DNA from 3 places in the Methylobacterium currus genome. Region 2 is predicted to be linked to each of the others. Evidence: predicted binding sites of a transcription regulator. Region 2 holds the regulator's gene; each other region holds the start of a gene.
The links. Region 2 encodes LexA, which represses DNA repair genes until DNA is damaged. Its sites were predicted from a motif close to TGTTCNNNNTGTGTTCNG; they were not measured.
Positions count from the first base shown of each region.

Region 1 (7,471 bases), 650 kb from region 2:
ATCCGCGGGGTCCGCAGGCTCCATCCGGCGCCGCTTACACCGCCACGACCTTCCCCGGATTCATGATGTTATCCGGGTCGATCGCCCGCTTCAGCGTCCGCATCAGGTTCAGCGCCTCCGGCCCGTGCTCCAGCTCCATGAAGCGCATCTTCTTCTGGCCGATGCCGTGCTCGCCGGTGCAGGTGCCCTCCATGGCGATGGCGCGGGCGACCAGGCGCTCGATGAAGCCGGTGACCCGGGCGATCTCGTCGGGATCGTCCATCATCACGAGCGGCGAGGTGTGGAAGTTGCCGTCGCCGACATGGCCGGCGATCGGCGCCGTGATGCCGCTCTCGACGATGTCGCGCTTGGTCGCGTCGACGCATTCCGCGAGCCGCGAGATCGGCACGCAGACGTCGGTGGCGATGACCCGCGCCCCCGGCCGCATGCCGACCGCCGCCCAGTAGACGTCGTGGCGCGCCTGCCAGAGCCGGGTGCGGTCTTCGGCCTTCGTCGCCCACTCGTAGGGACCGCCCTCGAACTCCGCCGCGATCTCGCCGAAGCGCTCGGCCTGCTCGCGCACGCTGGCGTCGGTGCCGTGGAACTCGACCAGGAGCAGGGGGGTCTCCGGCAGGGTCAGCTTCGAGTAGGCGTTGCAGGCCGCGACCTGGACCTCGTCGAGGAGCTCGATCCGCGCCACCGGCAGGCCGGACTGGATCGTCACGATGACGGCGTCGCAGGCCGCCTTGATGCTCGGGAAGGGGCAGACGCCGGCGGAGATCGCCTCCGGGATGCCGGCGAGCTTGAGGGTCAATTCGGTGATGATGCCGAAGGTGCCCTCCGAGCCGACGAGCAGCCGGGTGAGGTCGTAGCCGGCCGAGGTCTTGCGCGCCCGCGGGCTGGTGCGAACGATGTCGCCGTTCGGCATCACGGCCGTGAGCGACAGGACGTTGTCCTTCATCGTGCCGTAGCGCACCGCGTTGGTGCCGGACGCCCGGGTCGCCGCCATGCCGCCCAGCGAGGCGTCGGCGCCCGGATCGATCGGGAAGAACAGGCCCTGGTCGCGCAGGTGCTCGTTCACCGCCTTGCGGGTCACGCCGGGCTGGACCACGCAGTCGAGGTCCTCGGCGTGGACCGCCAGCACCTTGTTCATCCCGCTCATGTCGATCGAGATGCCGCCGAACGGCGCGTTGACGTGGCCCTCGAGCGAGGTGCCGGTGCCGAAGGCGACGACCGGCATCTTGTGGGCGGCGCAGACACGCACGATCGCCTGCACGTCCTCGGTGCTCTGGGCATAGACCACCGCGTCCGGCGGCTGGTTGGCGACCCAGGTCAGGGTGCTGGCATGCTGCTCGCGCACCGCCTGCGAGGTGACGACGCGGTTGCCGAACTGCGCGGTCAGCTCGCGGATGACGGCGTCCACGGTCTCGGGACCAGGGCGCTCGCGCGACGGGGCGGGGCTCGGGGCGTTCATGGCGGGTCTCCCGGACGTTCTCTGGCGACCGGACGGGACCGGCCTTTTGCCGGCCACTCTAGCAGCCGTGTCCCGGCCGGCATATCCGGAGGCCCGGTCACGGAGAAGTGCGCTCCGTGGCTGGCACCTTGCCCCAAGGTGCAAGGCATCCGGGGATGCATCCCTCACCCAAGCGTGGTACGTCCCAGGGCGCCCTTGTCATCCCGCCTGCGCTCACCGGGAGCCCCACAATGGCTGACGACCGTCCCGCCTCGGTCTTCTTCTTCGCGCCGTTCGTGTCGTCCACGATGGCGATCGAGCCGGGCTGGATCGATTACAACGGCCACCTGAACATGGCGTATTACCACGTCCTGTTCGACCGGGCGGTGGACGAGGCGTTCGGCGTCGTCGGCCTCGGGCCCGACTACATGGAGACCGGTCGCGGCACGACCTTCGCGGCCGAGGTCCATGTGCGCTACCGCCGCGAGCTGATCCTGGACGATCCCGTGCGGGTGACGCTGCAGCTCATCGCCTTCGACGAGAAGCGGATCCACTTCTACTCCGAGATCCGCCACGCCACCGAGGGCTGGGTCGCCGCCACCTCCGAGAACCTGTCCCTCCACGTCGATCCGGCGACGCGGCGCGTGGCGCCGTTCCCGGAGGACATCCAGGCCAATCTCTCGGTCATGCTCGGCTCGCATGCCCGGCTGCCGCGGCCCGACGATCTCGGCCGGGTGATCGGCGTCCCGGCCCGCGGCCATGCCCGGCCGGACACCATGGCCTTCGCGGCTGCCGGCGCCCGGGTGAGGCACTGACGGGTCGGCGACCCGTGACGGGTCAGCGACCCGGCACGATGATCGGCGCCGGCGGCGGCGGCAGGCTCTGCTGGCGCTGGATCTGGCCCTGAAGCTGGTTGGTCTCGAACCGGTTCTGCTGCTGGATGCTGCGTGACTCGGCCCGCGATTCGATCGAGCGGTTGATCCCCTCGACGGATTGCTGGGAGCGGTTGGCGGGAACCTGATTCTGCGCCAGCGCCGGGAACGGCATGGCGACGAGCGCCAGGATCAGGAGGCTGTGGGCGCGCATGGGATACCTTTCGAAAACCGATGGCCTGTCCGTGAGGGACGACGCCGAGGTTCCTGCAAGGTTCCGGTGCGAGGGTGCGGTACAAGGGTGCGGTACAAGGGTGCGGTGCTCGGCGAAAGAGGGATGCGCCCACCGCTCTCGACGCCGTTCGCGTTTTGGTCCAGTGATGCGGGCATGACTCGCGACTTCCCGGCCGGGACCGCCCCCACCTCGATCTCCGCCCGCGCCCGCGCTGCGGTGGTGCCCCAGGACGCGCCCTATCTCACGGGGCTCAACCCCGAGCAGCGCCGCGCCGTCGAGGCGACGGAAGGGCCGGTGCTGGTGCTCGCCGGCGCCGGGACCGGCAAGACCCGGGTGCTCACCACCCGCATCGCCCACCTGATCGCCACCGGCCGCGCCCGGCCCTTCGACATCCTGGCGGTGACCTTCACCAACAAGGCCGCCCGGGAGATGAAGGAGCGCATCGGCGCCCTCATCGGCCCGGCCGGGGAGGGGATGCCGTGGCTCGGCACCTTCCACGCCATCGGCACCAAGATCCTGCGCCGCCACGCCGAGCTGGTGGGCCTGCGCTCCGACTTCACGATCCTCGGCACCGACGACCAGCTCCGGCTGCTGAAGCAGGTGATCGCCGCCGCCGACCTCGACGAGAAGCGCTGGCCCGCCCGCAGCCTCGCCGGCACGATCGACGGCTGGAAGAACCGCGGCCTCGGCCCCGAGCAGGTGCCGGCGGGCGAGGCCGGCGCCTTCGGCTTCGGCAAGGGCGGAACGCTCTACGCCGCCTATCAGGAGCGCTTGCGGGCACTGAACGCGGTCGATTTCGGCGACCTGCTGCTGCTCTGCCTTCGGCTGTGGCGCGAGAACCCGGATGTGCTGACCAATTACCAGCAGCGGTTCCGCTACATCCTGGTCGACGAGTATCAGGACACCAACGTCGCCCAGTATCTCTGGCTGCGCCTGCTGGCGCAGGGCCACCGCAACGTCGCCTGCGTCGGCGACGACGACCAGTCGATCTATGGCTGGCGCGGTGCCGAGGTCGACAACATCCTGCGCTTCGAGCACGACTTCCCCGGCGCGCTGGTGGTGCGGCTGGAGAACAACTACCGCTCGACCGGCCACATTCTGGCCGCCGCCTCGGTGCTGATCGCCCATAACGAGGGCCGCCTCGGCAAGACCCTGCGCACCGACAGCCCGGAGGGCGAGAAGGTCACGGTCACCGGCGCCTGGGATTCGGAGGAGGAGGCGCGCCTCGTCTGCGAGGAGATCGAGAGCCTGCAGGCCAAGGGCCACGCGCTGTCGGAGATCGCCGTGCTGGTGCGCATCTCGGCGCAGATGCGCGAGGTCGAGGACCGCTTCGTCCAGCTCGGCCTGCCCTACCGGGTGGTCGGCGGCCCGCGCTTCTACGAGCGGGCCGAGATCCGCGACGCCCTGGCCTACCTGCGCATCGTCGCCAACGGCTCTGACGACCTCGCCTTCGAGCGGATCTTCAACACGCCGAAGCGGGGCTTGGGCGACGCGACGCTCCAGGCGCTGCACGGCCTGGCGCGGCGCGCCAAGGTGCCGCTGCTCCAGGCCGCCCGCATGATGAGCGAGACCGAGGAGCTGAAGCCCAAGCCCCGCTCGACCCTGCGCGCCCTGTGCCAGAGCTTTTCCCGCTGGGCCAAGCTCCTGGAGGACCAGCCGCACACCGAGGTGGCGCAGACGATCCTGGAGGAATCCGGCTACACCGAGATGTGGCAGAAGGAGCGCACCGCCGACGCCGCCGGCCGGCTGGAGAACCTGAAGGAGCTGGTGCGCTCGATGGAGGAGTTCCCGGACCTCGCCGGCTTCCTCGAACACGTCTCTTTGGTCATGGATGCCAACGAGGCCGAGGGCGGCGACCGGGTGAGCCTGATGACGCTCCACGCGGCGAAGGGCCTCGAGTTCGACACCGTCTTTCTTCCCGGCTGGGAGAACGGCCTTTTTCCGAACCAGCGCGCCCTCGACGAGAGCGGTCGGGCGGGGCTGGAGGAGGAGCGGCGCCTCGCCCATGTCGGCCTGACCCGGGCGCGCAAGCGGGCCAAGATCTCCTTCGCGGTCAACCGGCGCATCCACGGCCTGTGGTCCTCGACCGTGCCGAGCCGATTCATCGACGAGCTGCCCGAGGCCAGCGTCGCGGTGCTCGACGCGCCCGCGAGCTTCTCGCAGGGCCCGTCGCGGTTCGACCGGCAGGCGCCGGCCTTCGGCTCGTCCTACTCCACCCCGGGCTGGCAGCGGGCTCAGGCCCAGGCCGCCGCCCAGGACCGGTTCGGCGGGGGCGGGCGCAGTGCGGCGCCCGGCCGGCGCGGGCCGCAGCAGATCGAGGGCACGCTGGTGGCCAAATCCACCGGCACGCCGTCGGCCTTCGAGCCCGGCGCACGCATCTTCCACACCAAATTCGGACCGGGCTCGGTGGCGGCCGTCGACGGCAACAAGCTCACCGTTGACTTCGACAAGGCCGGCCGGAAGATGGTCCTCGACAGCTTCGTCCAGCCGGGCTGAAGCGGTCCCGCGGGCGCCCGTCTGCGGGATCTACGTTCCGTCTGCGGGACCTCGCTCCCGTATGCGGGCCAACCGGGAGCGGCGATCAGGTGGCGAGCTCATCCGGCCAGCCGGTCCTCACGGTCCGCGCCGACGCCGCCCATCCTCCAGCGTCGGCTCACTCCACCTCTGTGTGGTTTTCATCACAATTCGTCGCTCCGTACGATGCCCCTCCGGTTTCGCAGGGGCATGGTGCGGCGCGACAATTGCTCGTTCATCATCGGCTGCTTACCCTGTCGGATGAAACAGGCGGACTTGTCCACCGCCTGCGTCAACCCCGACCGGAACCGTTGCGGCCGATGAGGCTTTGAGTCGTCACAAGACCAAAGGAGATCTGGGACACGAGAGGGCACACGATAATCGGCACCGCAAGTCCAGTGGGAGTGTTGATCCGTGAAGAGACGACGCGCACGACTTGAACTGGTTGATGACCGCCCGATCCGGGTGCACCGCACTCGCTTCGAGGAAGAGCGCAACCCGCCACCGATCCAGCCGATGACGGCCCGCCAGGCCGAGTATCTGGAAGCCCTCGGGTCCCACCCGCAAGTCATCGTTCTCGGCCCCGCCGGCACCGGCAAGACCTACATCGCCGGAACCCGCGCCGCAGACCTGCTGCGCCAGCGCCGCGTCGCCAAGGTGGTGATCACCCGGCCGAACGTGCCCTCCGGCCGATCCCTCGGCTTCTTCCCCGGCAGCCTCGAGGAGAAGATCGCGCCCTGGGTCGCCCCCCTCACCGAGACCATGAAGGAGCGCATGGGCGACGGCGCCTTCGAGATCGCCGTCAAGGCCCGCGAGATCGAGGTCGTCCCCTTCGAGGTGATGCGCGGACGCACCTTCAAGAACTGCCTGGTGATCCTCGACGAGGCCCAGAACACCACCCCGGCCGAGATCAAGATGTTCCTGACCCGGATCGGCGACGACACCCAGGTCATCATCAACGGCGACGTGTCCCAGACCGACCTGCGCGAGACCTCGGGCCTGCGCACCGTGATCCATCTGGTCAAGAGCCGGATGATGCCGATCCCGATCGTCGAGTTCGGCCTGGACGACATCGTGCGCTCAGGGATCTGCGCCGAATGGGTACGGGCCTTCGAGGAGGCGCGGGTCTGAGATCGCGACGCCTGCCCGGCCGGAGGGCCGGGCAGGTCGTTTCAGGCGCGTCACTCCGATCCCGATGGCCGTAGCGTCTGGCCGCCCTCTTCCCGGGCACATCATCGCAACCCCCGAAATCTGCCCTGGCGCCAGCAACCATCGCACGCCCGAACGCTTCCTAGGGTCGACCGCCTCCTTACGCTGACCCAGGACGCATCCATGGCTCATCTCCTCGTCATCGGCGCCAGCCAGGGCATCGGCCTGGAGACCGTCAAGGCCGCGCTTGCCGCGGGGCATCGGGTGCGGGCCTTCGCCCGCTCGGCGGGCAAGATCGCGCTGTCAGACCCGAATCTCGAACGGTTTCCCGGCGACGCCCTGTCGGCTCCCGACATCGCCGGGGCGCTCGACGGGATCGATGCCGTGGTGCAGGCCCTCGGCGTGCCGTTCCGCGACCTGTTCGGGACGGTGCGGCTCTTCTCGGACGCCACCAACGTGCTGGTTCCGGCGATGGAGGCGGCGGGCGTGCGCCGGCTGGTGGCGGTGACCGGCTTCGGCACCGGCGACAGCCGCTCGGCGATCGGTCCGCTGCAACGGCTGCCGTTCCGCCTCGTCTTCGGCCGTGCCTATGACGACAAGGATGCGCAGGAAATGCGCATCCGCCGCAGCACCCTCGACTGGACCTTCGTCCGCCCCGGCGTGCTCACCGGCGGGCCTGCGACCGGGCGCTACCAGGTGCTCGACCGGCCGTCCTCCTGGAAGAATGGGCTGATCGCCCGGGCGGACGTGGCGCAGTTCATCACCCGGGAGATCGAGAGCGGCGAGCATGTCCGGCGCGCCGTCGTGCTGATCAGCCACCCGCTCCCGGTCTGATCCCATGGACAAGATCCTCTACTATGCCGTCACGCTGATCGAATCGGTCCTCGGCGTGTTCGGCATCCGGTCGTTCTACGATCAGCCCCGCTACGCGGTGGTCGAGACGCTCGACCGCGGCGTCGAGATCCGCGCCTATGAAGGGCGTGTGGCGGTCGAGACCGACGCGCGCGGCCAGGGCGACGGCGAGGCGTTCGGGCGCCTCTTTCGCTACATCACCGGGGCGAACCAGGCTGGCGACCGCATCGCCATGACGGCACCCGTGGAGGCCGGCGGCCAGCGCATCGCCATGACGGTGCCGGTGGAGCAGGGGACCGGCGGGACGATGCGGTTCTTCCTGCCGCACGCCGTCGCGGCGGCCGGCGCGCCGGAGCCGACCGAGCCCGGCGTGCGGCTCGTCCAGGTGCCGCCGGAGCGGATCGCGGCCCTGCGCTT
Region 1 covers NZ_CP028843.1:6,021,902-6,029,372, reverse strand. The annotation lists gene DA075_RS27630 (FAD-binding oxidoreductase) at 35-1,453, opposite strand; gene DA075_RS27625 (thioesterase family protein) at 1,684-2,247, shown strand; gene DA075_RS27620 (hypothetical protein) at 2,270-2,518, opposite strand; gene DA075_RS27615 (ATP-dependent helicase) at 2,693-5,035, shown strand; gene DA075_RS27610 (PhoH family protein) at 5,468-6,184, shown strand; gene DA075_RS27605 (NAD(P)-dependent oxidoreductase) at 6,386-7,036, shown strand; gene DA075_RS27600 (SOUL family heme-binding protein) at 7,041-7,471, shown strand, end outside.
Region 1: a site for LexA is predicted at 2,664-2,681, ahead of DA075_RS27615 (ATP-dependent helicase). Genes of this name have one in related genera too.

Region 2 (7,471 bases):
ATCGAGGCCACGGGCGCCTGCAACGGCATCGAGAACTATTCGCGATACCTCACCGGCCGGAAACCCGGCGAGCCGCCGCCGACCCTGTTCGAGTACCTGCCCGACAACGCCCTCGTCTTCACCGACGAGAGCCACGTCACGGTCTCGCAGATCGGCGGCATGTACCGGGGCGACTTCCGCCGCAAGGCGACGCTCGCCGAATACGGCTTCCGGCTGCCCTCCTGCCTCGACAACCGCCCGCTGCGGTTCGAGGAATGGGACGCGATGCGCCCGCAATCGATCCACGTCTCGGCGACGCCGGCGAAGTGGGAGCTGGAGCAGACCGGCGGCGTCTTCGCCGAGCAGGTCATCCGGCCGACCGGCCTCGTCGACCCGGTGATCGAGGTGCGCCCGGCCCGCTCCCAGGTCGACGACCTCTTGGGGGAGGTGAAGGAGGTGGCGGCCGCCGGCTACCGCACGCTGGTGACGACGCTGACCAAGCGCATGGCCGAGGACCTGACCGAGTACCTGCACGAGAACGGCGTGCGGGTGCGCTACATGCACTCGGACATCGACACCCTGGAGCGCATCGAGATCATCCGCGACCTGCGGCTCGGCGCCTTCGACGTGCTGATCGGCATCAACCTCCTGCGCGAGGGCCTCGACATCCCGGAATGCGCGCTGGTCGCCATCCTCGACGCCGACAAGGAGGGTTTTCTCCGCTCCGAGACCTCGCTGATCCAGACCATCGGCCGCGCCGCCCGCAACGCCGAGGCCCGCTGCATCCTGTACGCCGACCAGGTCACCGGCTCGATGGAGCGGGCGATGGCGGAGACCGAGCGCCGGCGCAAGAAGCAGCTCGCCTACAACGCGGAGCACGGCATCACGCCCCAGAGCGTGAAGCGCAACATCGCCGACATCCTGGAGAGCGTCTTCGAGCGCGACCACGTCCAGGTCGATACGGGGCTGGCCAAGTCCGCCGTGACGGTGGGCCACAACCTCAAGGCGGTGATGGCCGACCTCGAGAAGCGGATGCGGACGGCCGCCGCCGACCTCGACTTCGAGGAGGCGGCGCGCCTGCGCGACGAGCTCAAGCGGCTCCAGGCCACCGAACTCGCCATCGCCGACGACCCGATGGCCGGACAGGCCGAGGTCGAGCGCGAGGCCGGCCGCTTCGGCGCCAAGCGCAAGCGCAGGGGGCCTGACTCCTTGGGGCCTGAATCCCTGAGCTACGGCCCCGGCGGCAAGGGTACCTCCGACGAGGGCACCCGCATCCGCGAGCCCGACCTCGACGACATGGGCCCGGGCACCGACCGCGAGGTGCCCTTCACCTACGCCGAACGCCCGACCGGCCGCTCGACGCAGGGCTTCCCGGGCCAGCGGCCGAAATACAAGGGGCGCAAGGGGCGGGGCTGAGGGGCGAGGGGAGCGCTCGTCGTGGAAGCCGCCCGGCCATGCCGAACCGGCTTCGATGGAGCCATTCCGGCTCCTCGTATGCCCACGCCCGTCGGCGAGAGGAGAGCGTCGGACGAAGTCGATCCTGGGTGCCGGCATCGTGGCGGTGATCCTGCTTCCCGCGCCCGTGCTGGCGCAGGCGGCGCAGACGACCGCCGCCGGCCTGCGGTTGCCCCAGGTCATTGCCGGCAAGTCCCCGGCGCCCGATGCCGGCAGGGACGTCGCCGCCGCTCCTCCGGCGCATGTCGACTCGCTGGCGGACGACGTCAACCGGCCGCTCTCCGCGACCGCGGAGCCGCCGCCCGACCCGCTCGTCACGCACCGGCCGGAGCCGGCCCGCCGATAGCGCCCGCGGAACGTCTCTCCGGCAGTGAGCCGGCCGGTTTTCCCCCGAGGACACGCCCGGTTTGCCTGTCCGACATCGCCCGAACTGGCCGGGTTCTCTCCCCTCTGCTGCGTTCGCGCGCCGCAGTGTCAGACCCGCTTGCGGAACACTTGCGGAACGCTTACCATGTTCGCGATTTGTTTCCGGAGCGCGCCAGCGCGGGGATGAGAGTGTCACATGCTCACGCGTAAGCAGTTGGACCTGCTCCGCTTCATTCAGCAGAGAATGCGCGAGACGGGTGTCCCCCCGTCCTTCGACGAGATGAAGGACGCCCTCGATCTCAAGTCGAAATCGGGCATCCACCGCCTGATCACGGCCCTGGAGGAGCGGGGCTTCCTGCGCCGCCTGCCGAACCGGGCCCGGGCGATCGAGGTGATCCGCCTGCCCGACACGGGGACCGGGCCGGTCGCGGCCGCATCCGGGGGAACCGGATCCGGCGCCGAGGTGGTGCGGTTCAACCCCAGCGTGGTCGAGGGCGGGCGCGCCCACGAGCCGAAGCGGCCCGCCGGCATCCCGGCGATGACGACGGCGTCGGACGAGAACGGCCAGTCGGTCAGCGTGCCGGTCATGGGCCGGATCGCCGCCGGCACGCCGATCTCGGCGATCCAGAGCCAGAGCCGCTCGGTGGCGATGTCGCCGGACTTCCTGGCCAGCGGCGAGCATTACGCCCTGGAGGTGCGCGGCGACTCGATGATCGAGGCCGGCATCCTCGACGGCGACCTGGTGGTGATCCGCCGCCAGGAGACCGCCAATACCGGCGACATCGTGGTGGCGCTGATCGACGACGAGGAGGCGACCCTCAAGCGCCTGCGCCGCCGCGGCTCCTCGATCGCGCTGGAAGCCGCCAACCCGGCCTACGAGACAAGGGTGCTCGGGCCGGACCGGGTGCGGATCCAGGGCCGGCTGGTGAGCCTGGTCCGGAAGTATTGAGGCGATCAGACAGGAAGGCGGGCCTGATGTCGGCCCGCTTCATGCTGCGCTCGGATGCCTCGCGAGCCGTCGGCGCCCTCAGGCTGGCCGGCTGAAGACGCGCGACGCCGTCGGAAAGCCGGCGGTTCCCTGCTCGTCGAGGCCGAGATTGGCGGCGAGAAGGTGGCGCGGCGCCTGGGCGAGCCAGAGCGCCAGCGACGTCTCGCTGTAGACGCCGCTGTCATGCACGCCGACGATCTCGGCCGTCTCTGTTCCGGTATTCTCGACGGAATGCCCGCAGGCCCGCGGGATGCAGGCGCAGTCGCCGGGGCCCAGCTCGGCCACGGCCAGGCGCTTGTCGGGCCCGAACAAGGTCACGCGCGTGCGCCCCCGCAGGACGTAGTGCCACTCGTTCGCGCCCGGGTGCCAGTGCGGGGTGTGGATCGCGCCGGGCGCGAGCCGGACGAGGAGGCCTGTCATCCCCGACGAGACCGGGAAGGCGGTCGCGGGCGCCACCCGCATCGTGCTGCCGGCGGCATCCACGATCGCCTCGCTCCCCGCCAGCCCGTAGCGATGCGACCGCGACGGCGCGAGGGGCCGCCCGGCGCGCGCGGCCGGGCCGTCGAGGGGCAGGACGGGCCCCTGCATGATGTAGGTCTCGCCCGGGGGAAGCGCCGCCAGCGTCGCCTCCGGCACGCCGAGAGCGTGGCCGAGGATCGCCGGATCGAAGCGGCTCATCCAGTCGGAGAGCCCGAAGGTGCCGTGCTCGCCGTAGAGGCCGTCGTCGAAGGCGAGGATCGCGTGGCACGGATCGGTCCCGAGGGTCTGGATCGCGTGGGCGTGGCCGCCGGGAAAGTACCAGGTGTCCCCGGGCGCGAAATTGACCACCTCCATCTCGCCTGCGGCGTCGATCACCGTCGCCTGGCAATGGCCGGCGACGATGTAGCCCCACTCGGCGGAGGTGTGCCAATGCATCTCGCGCACGCCGCCCGGATTGAGGAACAGATGCGCGCCCGCGATCCCGGTCGCGATGGGAAGCTGGCGCGTCGTGACGTCCCGGGCCCAGCCGCCCGAGGTCGCCTTGATCGGGCCGGCATCGAGCGAGATCGTGAAGGCGGGCGCCTCACCCGCCTTGCGGGGGATCGTGCGCAGGAAGGTGCCGGCGGGGGCGACGTCGGCGCCGGCCGCGTGACCGTCATCGGGGGCGGCGAAGGCTCCGCCGACGGCGAAGCTGCCGCCTGCGGCCAGGGTTCCGAGGAAGACGCGGCGGCTGGTCTGGTCCATGGGGCCCTTTCGACGAAAGGGCGCGAGATCGCGACGAGTCCTGATCGGTTGAGGCGCCCGCGCGCATGATCAGAGTTCCGGATCGACTTGGCGTCCTTCGTTTGGTGGACGCCTGGCCGGCGATGCGACTTCCGGATGGAAATTTCCGGAAGTCGATCGGCGCGCCAAAATCCGACAGGACTTGCGCTTCCTCAATGCGCGCTGCCCGTCGCGACGAACTTGAACAGGAACACGCCCGCGATCACCCACACCACCGGCTTCACGTCGCGAAAGCGGCCGGTGAGCAGCTTGATCACCGCGTAGGTGATGAAGCCGAAGGCGACGCCGTTCGCGATCGAGTAGGTGAAGGGCATCAGCAGCGCGGTGACGCAGGCCGGCAGCACCTCGGTCAGGTCGTCCCAGTCGAGATCGACCAGTTCGTGCAGCATCAGGCAGGCGACGTAGAACAGGGCCGGCGCCGTGGCGTAGGCCGGAACCGAGCCGGCCAGCGGCGCGAAGAACAGGCAGGCGAGGAACAGCACGGCCACGGTCGCGGCGGTGAGCCCGGTGCGGCCGCCCTCCTCGACGCCGGACGCGCTCTCGAGATACGCCGTCGTGCTCGACGTGCCGAGCAGCGAGCCGACGAAGATCGACGACGAATCCGCCATCAGGGCCTTGTCGAGGCGCTCCATCTTGCCCTCGGTGAGCAAGCCCGCCCGGTTGGCGACGCCCATCAGCGTGCCGGTGGCGTCGAAAAGCTCGACCAGGAAGAACACCAGGATCACGTTGAGCAGGCCGCCCGACAACGCGCCCTTGATGTCGAGGGCGAACAGGGTCGGGGTGATCGAGGGCGGCAGCGAGGCGACGCCCTGGAAGCTGTTGTCGGCCACGATGAAGCTCAAGGCCGTCACCGACAGGATGCCGGCGAGCAGCGCGCCCCGCACCTTGCGCACCGAGAGCACCGCGACGATCAGGAAGCCGAGGACGGCCAGCACCGTGCTCGGCTTGTGCAGGTCGCCGAGGGTGATGAAGGTCGCCGGGCTCGCCGCCACCACGCCGGCGCTCTTCAGTGCGATGATCGCGAGAAAGAGCCCGATGCCGACCGTGATGGCGATGCGCATCGAGCGCGGGATGCCCTCGACGATGATGCGGCGCAGGCCCGTCAGCGTGACGGCCATGAAGCACAGGCCGGAGATGAACACCGCGCCGAGCGCCGCCTGCCAAGTGTAGCCCATCTGGAGCACCACCACGTAGGCGAAGTAGGCGTTGAGCCCCATGCCGGGGGCGAGGGCGATCGGGTAATTGGCGTAGAACGCCATCACCAGCGAGCCGATCGCCGCGACGAGGCAGGTGGCGACGAACACCGCGCCCTTCGGCATCCCGGCATCGCCCAGGATGTTGGGATTGACGAAGATGATGTAGGCCATCGTCAGGAAGGTGGTGAGCCCGGCGAGCAATTCCGTGCGGATCGTGGTGCCGTGGGCCGAGAGCGCGAAGGTGCGCTCCAGAAATCCACCTGGGGACGATCCGCCCGGCCGGGTCAGGCCGTCGTCGCGCTTCAGGTCCATCGCTCCTCCTTGCCGCTGCGGGTCGCATCGCTGATCTGGCGGTAGATCCGGTCGGGCGCGAAGGGCGTCGCGGTCAGCCGCGCGCCGGTCGCGTCCCGGATGGCGTTGGCGAGCGCCGCCGCCACGGGGTTGAACGGGCTCTCGCTCATCGACTTGGCGCCGAGCGGCCCGATCCCGTCATGGGTGTCGGCGAAGATCACCTCGGTGCGGGGCACGTCGGCGATGGCCGGGATGTGGTAGGTGCGGAAGGACGGGGTCGCGACCCGGCCTTCGGCATCGATCCGGAGATCCTCGTAGAGCGCGGCGCCGAGCGCCTGGGCGACGCCGCCCTCGATCTGGCCGCGGCACTGCACCGGGTTCATCACCCGTCCGGCATCGGCGGCGTGGATGCTTCGGAGGATACGCAGCTCTCCGGTCCCGGGATGCACCGCGACCTGGAAGCCCTGGACGTTGAACGCCACCGAGCGCGGGGTGCCGTCGGCCTGTCCCAGAGCCTCCGCGGAACCGAGATCGGCGAGCGGGATCCGGGTGTCGCCCGCCGTGACGGCGTCGCCGTCGAGCCGGCAGGCGGCGGGATCGAGGCCGAGGCGCGCGGCGGCGCGCTCGCGCAGGATCGCGGCCAGGCTATCCGCGGCGCGCAGGGTGGCCTGGCCGGCCACCACGATGCCGGTGCTGCCATAGGCGCCGGTATCGTGCCCGACCGCGTCGGTGTCGCCCTGGCGCAAGCCGACCCGGTCCGGCGTGGTGCCCAAGGCTTCGGCGGCGATCTGGCCATGCACCGTCGAGGTGCCGTTGCCGAACTCCACCGTGCCGACGCTCAGGACGTAGCGCCCGTCCTCGCCGAGGGCGATGCGCGCTTGCGCGACGTGGCCGCGGGGCGGGATGGTGTCGATCATCGCGAGTGCCATGCCGGAACCCGTGCGCCAGCCCGGCGGGCCTGGGGGAGGGGGCGCGGACAGGGCCTCGGCGACCGCGTCGAGGCATTGGTCGAGCCCGTAGCTGCCGTACTGGACGTCGTGCGGCTCCAGGCTCGTCGAGACCATCGGGTCGCCGGGCCGCACCACGTTGCGGCGCCGCAGCTCGACCGGATCGAGGCCGAGCGCCCGGGCGAGCTCGTCCATGGCGGATTCGACCGCGAAGATCGTCTGGCTCAAGCCGTAGCCGCGGAACGCGCCCGCCGGCAGGGTGTGGGTGTGGACGGAATAGCCGTCGACCCGCTTGTTGGCGCAGCGATAGACCGCGATCACCTCGTTGCAGCCGTGATGCAGGACGCCGCCGGCATGGTTGCCGTAGGCGCCGGTATTCGAGAGCACGTCGAGGGCGATCGCCGTCAGGATGCCGTCGCGGCGGGCGCCCAGGCGCACCCGCACCCGCATCGGGTGGCGGGTCGTGGTGGCGGTGAACTGCTCGGTGCGGGTCAGCTCCCAGCGCACCGGCCGGCCAGTCGCCATCACGGCGAGCGCCACCAGGTCCTCGGTCAGCATCTCCTGCTTGCCCCCGAAGCCGCCGCCGACCCGGCCGCACTCGACCCGGACCTCCTCGCGCGGGAGATCGAACAGGGCGCAGAGCGCGTCCCGGGTGAGGAACGGCACCTGCGTGCTGGAGCGGATGACGAGGCGCCCGTCCGGGTCGCGCCAGCCTGCGGCCGCATGGGTCTCCAGATGCGCGTGCTGGATCCGCTGCGAGCGGTAGACGCCCTCGTGCACCACATCCGCCGCGGCGAGACCCGCCGCGACGTCGCCGATCTCGCCATGCGCCTCGGCGGCGAGGTTGGGGTGGGGATGCCGCGGCGGCGCATCCTCGCCCGTCGGCCGCGCGCCGTGGACCAGGGGCGCGTCGGGGTCGAGGGCGTGCTCGGGATCGAGGCAGGCCGGCAGCACCGCGTAGTCGACGCGCAAGGCCCGGCAGCCGG
Region 2 covers NZ_CP028843.1:119,981-127,451, reverse strand. The annotation lists gene uvrB (excinuclease ABC subunit UvrB) at 1-1,395, shown strand, start outside; gene DA075_RS00580 (hypothetical protein) at 1,541-1,780, shown strand; gene lexA (transcriptional repressor LexA) at 1,997-2,749, shown strand; gene DA075_RS00570 (cupin domain-containing protein) at 2,828-4,012, opposite strand; gene DA075_RS00565 (NCS2 family permease) at 4,204-5,559, opposite strand; gene DA075_RS00560 (molybdopterin-dependent oxidoreductase) at 5,550-7,471, opposite strand, start outside.

Region 3 (7,471 bases), 1.6 Mb from region 2:
AGCATCTCTTCTGCAGCCATAAATATCAAATGCGCAGAGGCTGGGCTCATCTCCGCGGCAATCATTAATATTGCTGACCGGAAATGATGGTTGGTAACTACAATTTTTTGTCATAGCGCACGTCGGCTAAGCTATTGCGCATCCCGCTCAAAGACCAGCCACATCCAATTCCGATAAAATTAGCATCGAAGCGGCGGGATTTTAGCGGGATGCACTAGGTAATATGACTACTAGATTGATGTCACTCGGCGGCGGCCTCGACCTTTTTGGGCCGACCGCGGCGGACCGGCGTGGGTTCGGCCGCCTTCGCCTCGACCTCAGCCTTCCGCCCGGCCGCCTGGTCACGCCGGATCTGGCCGAGCCCCAGGCTCTTGGCGAGCTCGGAGCGCTGGGCCGCGTAGCTGGCCGCGACCATCGGGTAGTCGAAGGGTAGGCCGAACTTCTGTCGATACTCCTCCGGGGTGAGCCCACGGGTCGTGAGGTGCCGCTTAAGGCTCTTGTACGGCTTGCCGTCCAAGAAGCTCGTGATTGCGTCGGGCGTGACCGACTTCCGGATCTGCGCGGCGGTGACCTTGTGATCCTCCTCCGGTGCGGCTTGCGGCTTGTTGAGCCCGGCAAGCGACGCATGAATGGAGGCGATCAGGCCGGGCAGCTCTGCCATCGGGACGTTGTTCTTCGAGACGTAAGCGCCGACGATATCGCTCGTCAGCTCGATCATGGGAGATATGATAGAGGCCGCGTCGTCCATATTATTTTCCATTTTTGAGACATGCTCGTGATGCGGTCTGTCTTTCACGAGGTCAAGCGATATAAATTCGCACCGGACCGGCGCAGCATCGTCGATGCAGGCACATATCAAGAACATATGAAGAGACGCCCAAACGAGGGGCGAGTCGCCATCAGTTTCGACTGCACAGAAACACCCGCCCAACGGATACCGTCATGGTGTTGAGAGGCTAGAGAGTCGCGCGCCGAGGTGCGGCGCGGCGCGGGTGCCGACGATCGATTTCGCCGCACGACCTTAGAGCTTGGCGCCGCCGCCCACACACAACGCGTCCGTTGCGTGAGGTATTGGACCAGAAACAATTGATATTGCGAGAAGGGCAAGCCTGCCAGGGAGTGTCACCGCTCTCGAGAAGGCCGCATTAAACAACAAAAGGGCCGTATGAGGAATTCTAGGCAGAGAAGTTAGCGGCCCAGTAACCAACGGTGGATTTTATGAGATCCAGCGTTAGCGTTTAGCCTCCTCGGATTTCTGATGCGTATCTCGATCAAGGCCGCACTCACCGGCCTTTTTGGCTTGCTGGTGGTCATCGTCGTGGGCGAGAGCGCCCTCACGCTGATCAAGCTCAGCGCCATCCGCCTAAGCGCGACCGAAGTTGCAGGCAACTGGCTGCCCTCTGTGCAGATGCTCGGTGAACTGAAGTCGGGAGTGGATGGCGCGCGCGTGAAGCAGTACCGGCTAGTAGCTGCGACGCGAGATGCCGAGCAACTCGCTGTACACAAAAAGCAATATCTGGATACGGACGTGATGCTTGCCGCGGCACGCAAGCGTTACGAGCTTCTGATCTCCTCGCCTGAGGAGCGTGCTCTGTATGACCGCTTCGTGCAAACCTGGACCCAGTTCGATGCCGTCGGCAAACGCGCCGTGCAGCTGATGGATTCAGGTCGTCAAACCGAAGCGTTAGCTGAGATTACGAGCCAGGATGTCGTGAAGATCTACACCGCACTGGCTGATATTATCGGACAAGCCATCACTCTGAACCGGCAGGGCGCGCAGAATGAAGCCGACGCGACCGTGGCGAGCGCGGATGGTGCGACTCGGGTTACCTATCTCGCCATGGCCATCGCGCTGATTGCTGCATTAGGTTCGATGCTGTTCAGCCTGCTGCGAGTCTCGCAGCCGATTACCCGGATGACGGCAACGATGAGCACGCTCGCGGCCGGCGACACGACAGTTGCGGTTCATGGTGCCGACCGGCGCGACGAGATCGGCGCGATGGCCGCTGCTGTGCAGGTGTTCAAGGACAATCTCATCCATACCCGCCGGCTCGAAGAGGAAACCGCTCTGGCCCGTGCCTCGGCCGAGGAGCAGCGCCGCGCCGGCATGCGCCAGATGGCGGATGCCTTCGAGCGGGCCGTCGGCGGCATCGTCGGCCAGGTCTCAGCCTCTGCAACCGAGCTCCAGGCCACCGCTCAGACCATGACTGCGACCGCGACCCAAACGGCCGCGCAGTCCACCGCCGTGGCGGCCGCGGCGGAAGAGGCTTCGTCGAACGTGGGCACGGTAGCGGCGGCGGCGGAGGAGCTCGGCGCCTCGGTGAGCGAGATCGGCCGCCAAGTCGACGGCTCCGCGCGGCTCGCTCAGGCGGCTGTGACCGAAGCCGGGCAGACCGTGCATCAGGTCCGTGCGTTGACCGAGGCTACTGCCCGCATTGGCGACGTGGTCGGGCTGATCTCGTCGATCGCCGCGCAGACCAACCTCCTGGCGCTCAACGCCACGATCGAGGCGGCCCGCGCCGGGGCGGCGGGGCGCGGCTTCGCGGTGGTGGCCGCCGAAGTGAAGGAACTCGCTGGCCAGACCGCGAAGGCCACCGAGGAGATCACCAGCCAGATCGCGGCGATCCAGGCCTCGACGGGTCAGGCGGCGGGAGCGATCGGCCAGATCACCGCCCGGATCGAGGAGATCTCTGGGGTCGCGACCTCAATTGCGGCGGCCGTGGAGGAGCAGGGCGCGGCAACCCGTGAGATCGTGCGTAACGTGAGCCAGGCGGCGGCCGGCACCGGCGAGGTGACGGGCAATATCGCCGGGGTGGCGGGCGCGGCGGAGGAGACTGGGGCGGCGGCGAGCCAAGTGCTGGCCTCGGCCTCCGAGCTTTCGCGCCAGTCCGAGTATCTCGGCGCGGAGGTCGCCCGCTTCCTCGCCACCGTCAGGGCCGCCTAAAACCGACCCGTGCGCGCTGTCTGCCACGACAGGCAGCGCGCAGGACGTGGAGCGCTACTACGCTCCCGACACGCTGCTCACCGTCTGAACCACAGCCGCGGGCAGCAGGGCGCGCTCCAGGCGCGCCTGCATGTCCCGCTCTGCCACCGCGGCCATGGCGAGGGCGATAAGGGCGATGCCGACAACGGTCAGGATCGCGGCGCGCAGGTTCTGCATGGGTGAAGCCCTGGATTGATCGGAGCGCAGCTATGGCCAGGCAGGGTGGCCGCGGTGTGGTCCGCCTCGGGCATCTTTGGGCTCAAATGGTTTCAGCCGTACTCTGAACCGATCGTTCGCTCGAACGCAGCCCCGCTCTGCTGCTGCCCTTTCGGATCGGCAACCGAGATGTCGCGGAAGCCTCGTGACATCAGCTCCCGGATTTTATCCAGCGCCTGCAAGTCCGTGCCGCATGCGAAGGCCAGTGTGCGGCCGGTCGGGTCTGTTCCTGTCACCTTGTACAAGCTCGTCCTCCTGTTCGGTGCCGAGCATACGGTAGCTTGGAGCAACCCGCGATCGTGCGCGCACCACGACCCCCCAACCTTGCCGGGCGCTGAGCCCATCATTTTTCGCAACCCATCCAGATCAAGCGTGGTGACGCCGGCGCGGCGTTCTAGGCGACTACCCGCCGCTCACCTGCTCCGCGAAGTCCTCCGGCACCTCGCCGAACTGACCGAGGATCGCGACGCTCTCCAGCTCACCCGTCTCGTCATCCGCCACGATGCGCAGGGCCGCTGCTCCCGGCATCCGCCCGGCGATCGCCTCGGCGCGTTTGAGCGCTCCATTCTCCGTCGGCGCCACATCCCGGTTGCCCGGCCGCAGCCGCTTCCGGTGGATCTCGAACGTCTGCACCATGAACGTCGTCCACATGCCCATCACGATCTCCTGATCCTGCAGTCCCCGCTCCGCACAGGCTCGAAGCTCGGCCTTGACCGGGAACCTCCGGCCTGTTTGTTCTCTTTGTGTTCTAACACGGAGGGCGCGCGTGAGTCTCTATCGGGTCGGTGCAGAGGCGGCGGATGCGGGCGGGCTCGTGCGGATTCCGTTCATGCTCCCGACCCTGTGCGCTGGCTTCCCGAGCCCGGCCGAGGACTTCATCGAGGGCGCGCTGGAGCTGCCGCGCTGGCTCGTGCCGAACCCGCCCGCCACCTTCATCTGGCGCGTGCGCGGCTGGTGCATGAAGGGCGCCGGCATCCACGACGAGGATCTGGCCGTGGTCGACCGCTCGCTCTCGCCCTCCTCCGGTGCGGTTGTGGTCGCAGTGGTCAACGGCGAAATGAGCCTCAAGCGCCTGGTGATGACCGGCAACCGGCTGGCGCTCACGTTCGACAACCCGGAGATGGATCAGGACTTCGCCGTCGAGGATCTCGAGGAAGGCCTGCTCTGGGGCGTGCTGCTGCTCTCGGTGCGCTGGCACCACGTGAAGGCTCGGGCGAGCCTCAAGCGATGAGCCGGGCGATCGCGCTGATCGACGGCAACAGCTTCTACTGCTCCTGCGAGCGCGTGTTCGATCCGAAGCTCACGGGCGTGCCGGTGATCGTGCTCTCGAACAACGACGGCTGCGCCATCGCGCGGACCGCCGAGGCCAAGGCGCTTGGGATCAAGATGGGCGAGCCCTTCTTCAAGATCCGCAACCTGTGCCGCCAGAAGAACGTGCGCGTCTTCTCCTCAAACTATGCCCTCTACGGCGACATGAGCGCGAGGGCCAACACGGTCTACCGGCAGTTCGCGCCGGACGTGGAGATCTACTCCATCGACGAGAGCTTTCTGGATCTCTCGGACGTGCGCGAGCGTGACCGGGTTGCGCTGGCGCGGGATCTCCGCTCCACGGTGCGCCAGTGGACCGGCCTGCCGACCTGCGTCGGCATCGGGCCGACGAAGACGCTCGCCAAGCTCGCCAACTACATCGCCAAGACCATCCCAGAGCTCGGCGGCGTGTGCGACCTCTCGGACGAGGCCGAGCGCGCCGCCTGGATGGTCGGGATCTCGGTCGGGGAGGTCTGGGGGATCGGGCGCGCCTCGCTGGCCCGGCTGACCGCCATGGGCGTCGACACGGTGGCGGACCTGCGCGACCTCGATCCCCGGCCGGCCCGCCAGTCGCTCACGGTGGTGGGCGAGCGGATCATCCATGAGCTGCGCGGCCGCGCCTGCTTGCCGCTCGAGATCGTACCGGCCAGGCGCAAGGGCTGCGCGGTGACCCGCTCGTTCTCGTCCCGCATCATGGAGCGGACGGTGCTCGAACAGGCAGTGGCGGCGCATGCCACGCGGCTGGGCGAGAAGCTGCGGCGCGACGGGCTCGCGGTCTCGGCCGTGACGGTCTTCTACCACACCAGCGAACACGACCGCGGTGACTCGATGCGCTCGGTCTCGACCGTCGTGCACCTGCCCGAAGCGACGAACGACAGCCGCCACCTCATCCAGGCTGCCCTTCATGGCGTGGCGAAGACCTGGAAGGAGCAGGGGCCGACGCCCTGGCGCTACAGCAAGGCCGGGCTCGTCACGACCGACCTCGTGCCGCTCGACGAGGCCCCGCGCCCGCTGTTCGACGCTCTCGACCGGGAGAAGTCCGGCAAGCTCATGGCAGCGATGGACACCTGCAACAGCCGGTTCGGGCGTGGCGCCGTGGTACCGGCGCGGGCGGGGCTGGTTGAGAAGCGCACCTGGTCGACGAAGTTCGAGATGCGCTCGCCGCGGTTCACGACGCGGTTGAGCGAGGTGCCGAATGTGTCGGCGATGCAGTGAGCGCAAAGGACAAGCTCCATCTTACGCGCACAATCATCGGCCAGCTTGCACTTTCCATCGCATCCTCATGTTCCGTGACACGGTAAGGCAACAGCGTCGGGGGGGGGGCGATCCATGTCAAAGCGAGGCGAATTACGTCGGATTCCAAGTGTGGATTGCTGGCTTGATCGTTGCACGGATTAATTTTATAATCGATCGAATCAATTTTTTCCGGGATCAGAAATCCATCCCATCAGACGGTAACTTGAAAGAAAGGAATAGACATATGGCGGTAATTCAACATAGACAAATTTGTGACAATATTAAATCTATATATATACCAAATATTGATGTCTCCGATATAAAAAGTGTAGGTGAAGATCTGGAGATTAACAAATTAAGTAGAGGAGTAGCTGCATATGCTATTGCCTATCTCACTGGAGCTGATCCTGTAACTGCAGGGTCATCCATAACCGATGGGTTCGGCGATAATGGCGTCGATGCGATTTATTACGATAAGAATGAACAGATATTGTATGTAGTGCAATCGAAGTGGAACACTAAGCACGCTGGATCGGTGGAGTTAGGCGATATACTAAAATTTATCAAAGGATGTAAAGATCTATTGAGCAGTAGATTTATTGAATTTAATGATAAAGTTAAGAAAAGAAGCAAAGAAATTGATATTGCTATAAATCAAGCAAGCAAAGTTGTTGCTGTGGTCGTTTATTCGGGATCCGCTAATTTTTCTGAAGAAAGCAGATCCGCAATCGATAGTTTTATTGATGAAGTAGATGAGACACGGGAACTGCTGTCGTCCCAGGTTATAAATCAGTCGCAGTTATATTCCATGCTACAGCAAGGAGCTGCAGGCGCAAGTATCTCTTCACCTATAACTCTGTTCGAGTGGGGCGAGGTAAGAGAGCCAGTCAAAGCATTTTATGGGCAAATCGCAGCGAGTGATCTTGCTGATTTGCATGGAAAATTCGGCCATCGCCTCTTTTCAAGAAACATACGAATGTTTCTGGGCGACTCAACGCAAGTCAATAATGGCATCCAGGAGACTGTAGCTACGAACCCTGAACTGTTTTGGTTTTACAACAATGGAATTACAGCCCTTGCATCAACTGTTAAACGGCGACTGGCTGGTGGCGGGTCTCGCACTGCAGGTACATTCGATTGCGATGGACTAACAATCGTGAATGGAGCTCAGACTATTGGTTCATTGGCCGCCGCAAACCAAAAAATGGCTGGCCAACTACAAAATGCGCGCGTCCCTTTCAGAGTTGTCTCTACTGAAGGAGCCCCTGAGGGCTTTGTACCTGCAGTAACGAGAACAAACAACACGCAAAATCGCATTGATGCAAGAAATTTCGTTGCGTTAGATCAAAACCAAGAGCGACTTCGAAGTGAATTTGCCATAGATAAAGTAGACTATGAATTTAGGCAAGGTGAAATCGAAAATTCTGGCCCTTCAAGGTTAGGTCTGGTTGAGGCAACGCTTGCACTGGCATGCACGCGACACGAAGTTGATCTCGCGGTTCAAGCAAAGAGAGAAATCGGAAAGCTTTGGGAAGACATTGGTCGTCCGCCGTACAAAACTCTTTTCAATTCAAGGACGACAAGCGAAGAAATATGGAGCAAAGTACTTGCTTTTAGACGTATTGATAAACAAATAACGACACAAGAAATAGCCAGAAGCGGAAAGAGCGCCAACATTATTACGCATGGGAATAGATTTATTGCTCATGGTGCCTACAAGAGATTACA
Region 3 covers NZ_CP028843.1:1,701,481-1,708,951, forward strand. The annotation lists gene DA075_RS07905 (Ros/MucR family transcriptional regulator) at 242-718, opposite strand; gene DA075_RS07910 (methyl-accepting chemotaxis protein) at 1,259-2,944, shown strand; gene DA075_RS36490 (hypothetical protein) at 3,002-3,160, opposite strand; gene DA075_RS07915 (hypothetical protein) at 3,253-3,444, opposite strand; gene DA075_RS07920 (hypothetical protein) at 3,602-3,856, opposite strand; gene DA075_RS07925 (LexA family protein) at 3,966-4,430, shown strand; gene DA075_RS07930 (Y-family DNA polymerase) at 4,427-5,722, shown strand; gene DA075_RS07935 (AIPR family protein) at 5,790-7,471, shown strand, end outside.
Region 3: a site for LexA is predicted at 3,933-3,950, ahead of DA075_RS07925 (LexA family protein). Genes of this name have one in related genera too.